Regions from separate parts of the Vibrio fluvialis genome, predicted to be linked through region 2. Evidence: predicted binding sites of a transcription regulator. Region 2 holds the regulator's gene; the other holds the start of a gene.
The links. Region 2 encodes CRP, which controls carbon source genes, mostly activating them, when cyclic AMP is high. Its sites were predicted from a motif close to TGTGANNNNNNTCACA; they were not measured.
Positions count from the first base shown of each region.

Region 1 (4,331 bases), 570 kb from region 2:
AGTCAGCAAATTGCGTTTAACTGTATTCCACAAATCGATGTGTTTATGGATAACGGTTACACCAAAGAAGAGATGAAGATGGTTTGGGAAACTCAAAAAATCTTCAACGATCCTTCAATTATGGTCAACCCAACGTGTGTGCGTGTGCCAGTGTTCTTTGGTCACGCGGAAGCGCTGCATGTTGAAACCAGCTCTCCGATTGATGCCGAACAGGTGATTGAACTGCTGTCACAAACGGAAGGTGTAGAAGTGTTCCAAGGTGAAGATTTCCCGACTCAGGTACGTGATGCTGGTGGTAAAGATCATGTAATGGTTGGCCGTATCCGTAACGACATCAGCCACCATAGCGGTATCAACATGTGGGTTGTGGCGGATAACGTTCGCAAAGGCGCTGCGACTAACGCGGTGCAGATTGCCGAAGTGTTGATTCGTGATTACTTCTAATGGCTTTCAGCCAGAATGAAAAAAACCACCGCTAGCGGTGGTTTTTTTATAGTTATTTCTTCGACTTATGAGCGTCTGGGTTGTCTTTACAACTGCCGTCCGCGCATTTGCCGTACAGGTACAAACTGTGGTTGGTCAGTTGTACGTTGTATTGTGAAGCAATCTCTTTTTGACGCTGTTCGATCAGGTCATCTGAGAATTCAATCACTTCACCACAGTCGAGGCACACCAGGTGATCATGGTGATGCTGAGTCGACAGTTCGAATACTGATTTGCCGCCTTCAAAGTGATGGCGTGTCACGATACCGGCATCATCAAATTGGTTTAGGACTCGATAAACTGTCGCAAGGCCAATCTCTTCACCGAGATCAATCAGCTTTTTGTACAGCTCTTCAGCACTAATATGTTGGCACTCAGGCTGCTGTAATACTTCTAAAATCTTTAGCCGTGGAAGGGTAACTTTAAGACCAGCATCCTTTAGCGCTTGGTTATTGTCTGACATATACTTTCCCGTTGATGATCTGCGGTAGTTAACAGAAGTCAATGTTGTCCAACATTATAGGTTAGTCACAGCGAACAATAAACCACGAAGTTCAAGGGGTTACTATTATTTTTCGTAAAGCCGCGCGATATCACTGCGATACGAGCTCTGACCAGTTACAATTGTTTAACATTAACCGGATGTTAAGTCTACGTCCTTGCTGATTGACCCAATCCATTTGAGTCGAGGCGTAGCGTAATGAGATAGAGTCTAAGGCACGGAAAGCATGAATAAAACTCTGGCAAAGCTATATAAACCAAATATTGTGAAGTGGGCGCTGAATAGCTGGCCGCCGTTCTGGGGGGCGGGGATTAAGATTGAATCCATCAGTGAAGATTTTCGTGAAGCGCGCATGCGCCTCAAGTTGCGCTGGTGGAATAAAAATGCGAACCGCTCGCAATATGGCGGCAGCATTTTCTCTCTGACTGACCCGGTTTACTCGTTGATGCTCATGGGCATTTTAGGCGAGCAATACTATGTGTGGGACAAAGAGGCCAGCATTAACTTTATCAAACCCGGCCACACCGATTTATATGCTGAGTTTCTGATTCCTCAGCAGCAGTTGGACGCGATTCTGAGCGCCACCGCTTGCGGGGATAAATGTTTCCCAGAGTTCATCATCCATGTGAAAAATGCCCATGGTGAAGTGGTGTCTGAAGTACATCGCAAGCTGTATGTGCGCAAGAAACCGAAGTTTCGTGAAGCTGACGACAGCGCAGAGGGCAGTGAACTGGTTGACTCTCAGTCGATGTCCTGAATTGCTGGAATTTATGCCGTTGGTGATTTGCGATCGCGATAGCCGCGGCACAAGCTGATCCAGGCATCTGCGGTACGCGATACGTAACGATCAGAGTGCCAGATGACGCCAAGTTGCCAGTCAATGGAAGGCGTCATTCTTTTGACAACCACACCTTCCCCCTGAATTCGATGACACAGAGGCTCGGGAAGAAACGCGACGCCGACGCCACTCTTCACCAACGCAACCAGAAAATCCCACTGACTGCTGCGCGCCGCCACCTGTGGAACGAATCCTTGCTCCTGACATAACTTGTCGATGTATTCGCTCAGAGTAAATTCATGGGTATAGATGTAAAACGGTTCTTCTTTCAGATCCTGCCAATGTACGGTTTCGATATCCCGCCAAGGTGCTGAGTCGGGAAGCACGGCGCAAATTGGGTAGCTGTCGAGCTCCAATGTGTTGAGGTTTTGCGCTGCATTGAGAGACAACATAGTCACGGCCACATCGAGGTCACCCTCTGAAACAGCTTGTTCTATTTTGCGTCCGCCATATTCGACGATCGTCATTTCGACATCTGGATAGGTCTGACGGTACTGACGGATCAGTCCTGCATACAAATGTCCTACCATGGGCGGGATCCCGAGGCGTAGATGTCCGCGCTGCAATTCATTCAGATCAACCAGCTCCGCTTCGAGCTGCGACATATGTGCCAGAATTTCTTGCGCACGTTGAAAGACGATGTCTCCGGCATCGGTCAGCCAGAAGCGGCGACCTTCACGGTGCAGCAGCGGTTGGCCTACTTCCTGTTCCAGGCTGCGAATCATCTTGCTGATGGTCGGTTGAGTGACAAACAGCTTTTCTGATGCGCGAGTAAAGCTTTGTTCATTGACCAGTTCCACAAAATAACGCAGTGCTTTGATGTCCATCGTCGATATCCGTAAGTAGGTTCATTCCATTTTGGCATGAATTTGATAATAAAAAGTCATTTTATGACGGTTTTAAGCTTGCTTATACTGTGACTAATTTCACAAAACAAGCGAAGGGCAAAAATGAAACGGGTAGGAAACAGCCTGATGACGCTGAGCCAGATTGCGGTGCTGGCGTTGATTTGGTTTATCGCAGATTTTCTGGTTAAGGAGTTTCATTTGCCGATCCCGGCTAATCTGACGGGGATGTTGTTGCTGCTGGCGTTAGTATTCACCCACGTCGTGAATGTGGATTGGTTACGTAAAGGAGCAACCTGGTTGCTGGCTGAGATGCTGTTGTTTTTCGTGCCAGCGGTGGTCGCTGTGGTGAACTATCAGGATCTGATGAAGCAAGAAGGGTTGAGAATCATGGTGGTGCTGATTTTAAGCACGATCGCGGTGATTGGTTCAACGGCCTGGGTGGTCGATAAACTCTATCGCTTCGAGCTGAAAATGGCGCGTCGTAAAAGCAACCATTTGCGGAGTATGTAGTTGATGAGTATGAATTCCTCGCTGTTAAGTGTGCTGTGTCTGCTGCTGACATTACTGTTCTATTATGGCAGCAAGTTGCTCTATCGTCGCAAACGCACGATTTTTCTGATGCCGTTGCTGTTGGCGCCGTTGCTGCTGGTGGTGGTGGTGATGGGATTTCACATTCCGTATCAGGATTATATGGCGGAATCTCATTGGCTGTTGTGGATGCTTGGTCCGGCAACGGTGGCATTTGCAATTCCGGTGTACGACAACCGCTATTTGATTCAACGCCACTGGTTGTCACTTTCTGTTGGGGTGATGGTTTCTGTGGTCGTGGCGGTCGGCTCGACCGTATTACTCGCCCGTTGGCTAGAGCTACCGGAATTGTTGCAGCGGAGCTTGGCCATGCGCTCGATTACCACGCCTTTTGCCGTTGAAGCGACCAAATCGATTGGTGGTCAGAGCGATCTGACGGCGCTGTTTGTGGTGCTGACTGGGGTGATTGGTATGGCGGTGGGCGAAGTCGTTCTCACCGTGCTGTCGATTCGCTCCCGCCTTGGTAAAGGCGCCAGTTTGGGGGCTTCTGCTCACGGTGCGGGAACCGCCAAAGCGTATCAGATTGGTAATTCGGAAGGGGTGGTATCGAGTGTGGTGATGATGATTGCGGGTATGGTGACTGTACTGATTGCGCCACTGATTGGCAGGATTCTCTGGTAGTCCAGAAAGCAAAACCCCCAGCCATAGCCGGGGGTTTTTCGTTAATCAGTCTTCAAGTTCAGCCAGACACATCTCTTCGTAAACTTGTTTAACCCATTTGGTTACGCGCTCTTCAGTCAGTTCTGGCTGGCGGTCTTCATCGATACACAGACCCACGAAGTGGTTCTCATCAACCAGCGCTTTTGATGCTTCAAACTCGTAGCCTTCTGTTGGCCAGTGACCAACCACCGTTGCGCCTTTCGCTTCTACGATGTCACGTACCGTGCCCATCGCGTCACAGAAGTACTCTGCATAATCTTCTTGGTCACCACAACCAAAGATAGCAACCAGCTTGGTTGAGAAGTCAATCGCTTCTAGTTCTGGGAAAAAGTCATCCCAGTCACATTGCGCTTCACCGTAATACCAAGTCGGGATACCAAGCAGCAGCAGATCGAAGTTGTCGATGTCTTCT
Region 1 is NZ_UHIP01000001.1:736,498-740,828, forward strand. It holds gene DYA43_RS03545 (aspartate-semialdehyde dehydrogenase) at 1-444, shown strand, start outside; gene fcrX (ferric iron uptake transcriptional regulator FcrX) at 497-946, opposite strand; gene DYA43_RS03555 (DUF4442 domain-containing protein) at 1,212-1,742, shown strand; gene DYA43_RS03560 (LysR family transcriptional regulator) at 1,754-2,650, opposite strand; gene DYA43_RS03565 (CidA/LrgA family protein) at 2,774-3,181, shown strand; gene DYA43_RS03570 (LrgB family protein) at 3,191-3,880, shown strand; gene fldA (flavodoxin FldA) at 3,926-4,331, opposite strand, start outside.
Region 1: DYA43_RS03565 (CidA/LrgA family protein) is a predicted target of CRP. The motif match lies at 2,739-2,754, and genes of this name have one in related genera.

Region 2 (4,331 bases):
CAATTTCCTGAGCAGACCATGATTGCGGTCGGCATTTCGCTCGGCGGCAATATGCTGGTCAACTATCTGGCCGAGTTCAATGCCGATCCAATCGTCAGCGCAGCGACCGTGGTCTCGGCGCCGCTCGATCTCGCTGCCTGTTCCGAGCGCATCGAACGCGGCTTTTCCAAGCTCTACCGCACTTACCTGTTGTCGTCGCTCAAACACAATGCGCTGCAAAAGCATCACCTGCTCAAGGGCGAACTGGGCTTGTCCTATCACAGCATCAAACGCGTGACCCGTTTGCAAGAGTTTGATGACCTAATCACCGCGCCGCTGCACGGTTTCAAGGACGCGCAGGATTACTACCAGCGCTGCTCGGGGATCAACAAGCTGAAAGACATTCGCGTGCCCACGCAAATCATCCATGCCAAAGACGACCCGTTCATGACCGATGCGGTGATCCCGAAATTTGTCCTGCCGGAAAACATCGATTACCGTCTGTTTGATCAGGGCGGCCATGTCGGCTTTCTCAGCGGGTCGCTGCTTAAGCCGCAATTCTGGCTCGAACAATCCCTGCCGGCTTACTACGCCAGTCTGCGCGATAAAACTTAGTGCGTTGCCAAGTTGCTGCGACCTGACGCTGGACCGCTGAGGCGTTATACTTGGCAGCATTCAACCACGAACATAAAAGCAAGAGGTATTTATGATCGTTCCGTGGCAGCAAATTGCGCCCGATACGCTCGACAATCTGATTCGTGAATTCGTGCTGCGCGAAGGCACCGATTACGGTGAAGTCGAGATTTCTCTGCAAGATAAAGTCGATCAGGTTAAGGCTCTGTTGCAATCCGGAGAAGCCGTGATCGTCTATTCAGAATTGCATGAAACCGTTGATATAAAAGTCAATCATCGTTAACGGGTGACAACAGCAAAGTTTTACGTGCTATAGTGATTCGGCTTGGGCTGTACTGATACAGCCCCGTTTTAAGGACTCAGAGACAAGGTTTGTCATGTCAGCGAAACACCCAATTATTGCCGTCACCGGTTCGTCGGGCGCCGGCACAACCACGACCTCAGAAGCGTTCCGTAAGATGTTCAATATGATGGACATCAAGCCCGCTTGGGTGGAAGGCGACAGCTTCCACCGCTTTACCCGTCCGGAAATGGACGTCGAGATTCGCAAGGCGCGCGAGCAAGGCCGCCACATCAGCTATTTTGGTCCGCAAGCCAACGACTTTACCGCACTGGAAGACTTTTTCCGCCAGTTTGGGAAATCCGGCACCGGCCAGGTCAGACGCTATCTGCACTCGTTTGACGAAGCCGTGCCCTACAATCAGATGCCGGGCACCTTTACCCCATGGCAACAACTGCCGGAAAACTCCGATGTACTGTTCTACGAAGGACTGCACGGCGGCGTGGTGGATGGCGAAGTGAACGTCGCGCAGCACGTCGATTTTCTGATTGGCATGGTGCCGATTGTGAACTTGGAATGGATTCAAAAATACGTACGTGACACGCGCGATCGCGGCCATTCCCGGGAAGCGGTGATGGACTCCATCGTGCGTTCGATGGACGATTACCTCAACTACATTACGCCGCAGTTCTCGCGCACCCACATTAACTTTCAGCGTGTGCCGACCGTCGATACCTCCAACCCGCTCAACGCGAAAGGCATCCCCAGTCTGGATGAAAGTTTTGTCGTCATTCGCCTGCGTGGGATTAAAAACGTCGACTACCCTTACCTGCTGGCGATGATTGATGGTTCGTTCATGTCGCGTCACAACACCATCGTGGTGCCGGGCGGGAAAATGGGATTTGCGATGGAGCTGATCGTCAGGCCGCTCCTGCAACAATTGATAGAATCAGGGAAAATTGGCTAGTCAACGCCCTACTGTGTCGATTACTTTTCATACCGTGATCATGTGCACAGTTTTGCGTAGATTATCCCCTGTCCTACACGATTAAAATCAAGAAATCGTTTTGGAAAAAGGATACTATTCCATACCGAAACACAAGATAACTTGCAGCAATAAGAAAGTCCTCTTATTCTAGTGAATCCAAATAAGGCTTCGCTAAAATATGGATAGCAGCAAGCGTACCCTGCAGAGGAAGTGAGATATTATGGTTCTAGGTAAACCTCAAACCGACCCGACACTAGAGTGGTTTCTTTCACATTGTCACATTCATAAGTACCCTTCAAAAAGCACGCTAATTCACGCGGGCGAAAAAGCAGAGACTTTGTACTACATCGTTAAAGGTTCTGTTGCGGTACTGATCAAAGATGAAGAAGGTAAGGAGATGATTCTGTCTTACCTGAACCAAGGTGACTTCATCGGTGAGCTTGGCTTGTTTGAAGAAGGTCAGGAGCGTACTGCCTGGGTTCGTGCAAAATCTCCTTGTGAAGTCGCGGAAATTTCATTCAAGAAATTCCGTCAGCTGATTCAGGTTAACCCGGACATCCTAATGCGCCTGTCTGGCCAGATGGCTCGCCGTCTGCAAGTGACTAGCCAAAAAGTGGGTGACCTGGCGTTCCTAGACGTAACTGGTCGCATCGCGCAGACCCTACTGAACCTGGCGAAACAACCAGACGCCATGACCCACCCAGACGGTATGCAAATCAAGATCACTCGTCAGGAAATCGGTCAAATCGTTGGCTGTTCTCGTGAAACCGTTGGCCGCATCCTGAAGATGCTGGAAGAGCAGAACCTGATTTCTGCACACGGTAAGACTATCGTGGTATACGGTACTCGTTAATCGTCACCGAGACAGAATAGGAAAAGCCACCTTGCGGTGGCTTTTTTATTTGCTTGTGGCCAGGAGAGAGGAAGGTTGTCCGCCACTGGACTACAGACAACCCAAAGCCACTCGCGAAATTACTTGCTGTCGGTACTTTCGAAAATCTTGTCTGCAGAAGCGGCCACAAAGCCTGTGTAAAGTTCACCGTTGCCCATTGGGTAGCGCTTGGCAAACTCATAAAAGCCGCCCGGAATGATTTCTGTGCCTTCAATGAAGGTCACCGGCACTTTGTCTGCCATCGTTGATGACTGCTCCAGCAGCACCTCTGGTGAGCCCTTCACTTCGCCACCAGATTCGTTGATGGTAAAGCCTGCGCTGCGCAGATGATCGTTCACCTGTTTCACTTCATCCAACGCATTCAGCTGGTTAACGCTCACCGTAAAATGGTTGGCACCATAACCGTGTGCTGCCAGCCAAGAGGCGTATTCGCTCTCTTTCGCCAGTTGCAGATAATCGGCATAGCTCAGATCCCACAGACGGCCACCGTAGAGGAAAGCATCGCCTTCCAGCTTCGTGGCATCAACTTGCGCCACCAGCTTAGCAACAATCGCTTGTAGCTCTGGTGAACACTCTTCCACTTTCAATTCACTGATGAACACTTTGGGTTGCAGCGGATCCGGATGCTCGAAATGTTTCGCTACCAGTTTTTTGCTTTCAAACACGTAATCACCGCACGGCTTGTAGCCCAGCGCCAGAAACGGTTTCGCCAACGTATCAATCCCCAGCGGTGCCACGTTAAACGTACGCAGGGCGATGTGATCGTTGATCAGCGCTTCGTCTTCCTGAAGCAACTGGTGTACTTTGTCGGCCGACGGGCAAAGACGTCGAATATAGTCATTCCATAGGGATTCAAAGAGAACTGCTGGCGTCATAACGCCTCCTTGTCTGCGCTGCTCTGCAAGCAACCTGGGTTATTGGATTCTGTTGCCCAAGTGACCACTCACTACTTGGGGCTAATATGAATATTTATTGTTGTAATAGTAAAAAGTGGCTACCCGGTCCGAAGCCCGAGAAGGACCGGGTAGCCTTCAGCCTGTGACGTTAGCTAAATCGTAAATTACAGTTCGATACCCGGACTCAACGTGGCTGGCAGTTCGGTTGCCGAACCTTCCATCGACGCCATCGGGTAGGCACAGTAGTCCGCCGCGTAGAACGCACTTGGACGTAGGTTACCCGACGCACCCGGACCACCGAATGGCGCATCGCCACTCGCGCCCGTCAGCTGACGGTTGCGGTTCACAATGCCGGCGCGAATGTGGTCAACAAAGTATTCCCATTCGCTGTCATCGGTGGTGACCAGGCCAGCCGACAGGCCAAACTGGGTGTCATTGGCCAGTTCAACCGCCTGAGCCAACGTTTCGTAACGCACCACTTGCAGCAGCGGGCCGAAGTACTCTTCGTCCGGCAGCTCGGCAATCGGGGTCACATCGATGATACCCGGAGTCACAAACGCCGCTTCCAGACCGCGCGCTTCAACCAGAATTTCGCCGCCTAAAGATTGCAGGTTTGCCTGCGCTTTGAGAATAAAGTCCGCGGCCGCTTTGGAGATTTGTGGC
Region 2 is NZ_UHIP01000001.1:170,212-174,542, reverse strand. It holds gene DYA43_RS00795 (hydrolase) at 1-594, shown strand, start outside; gene DYA43_RS00790 (YheU family protein) at 686-895, shown strand; gene DYA43_RS00785 (phosphoribulokinase) at 990-1,859, shown strand; gene crp (cAMP-activated global transcriptional regulator CRP) at 2,101-2,733, shown strand; gene DYA43_RS00775 (DUF1338 domain-containing protein) at 2,853-3,647, opposite strand; gene astD (succinylglutamate-semialdehyde dehydrogenase) at 3,833-4,331, opposite strand, start outside.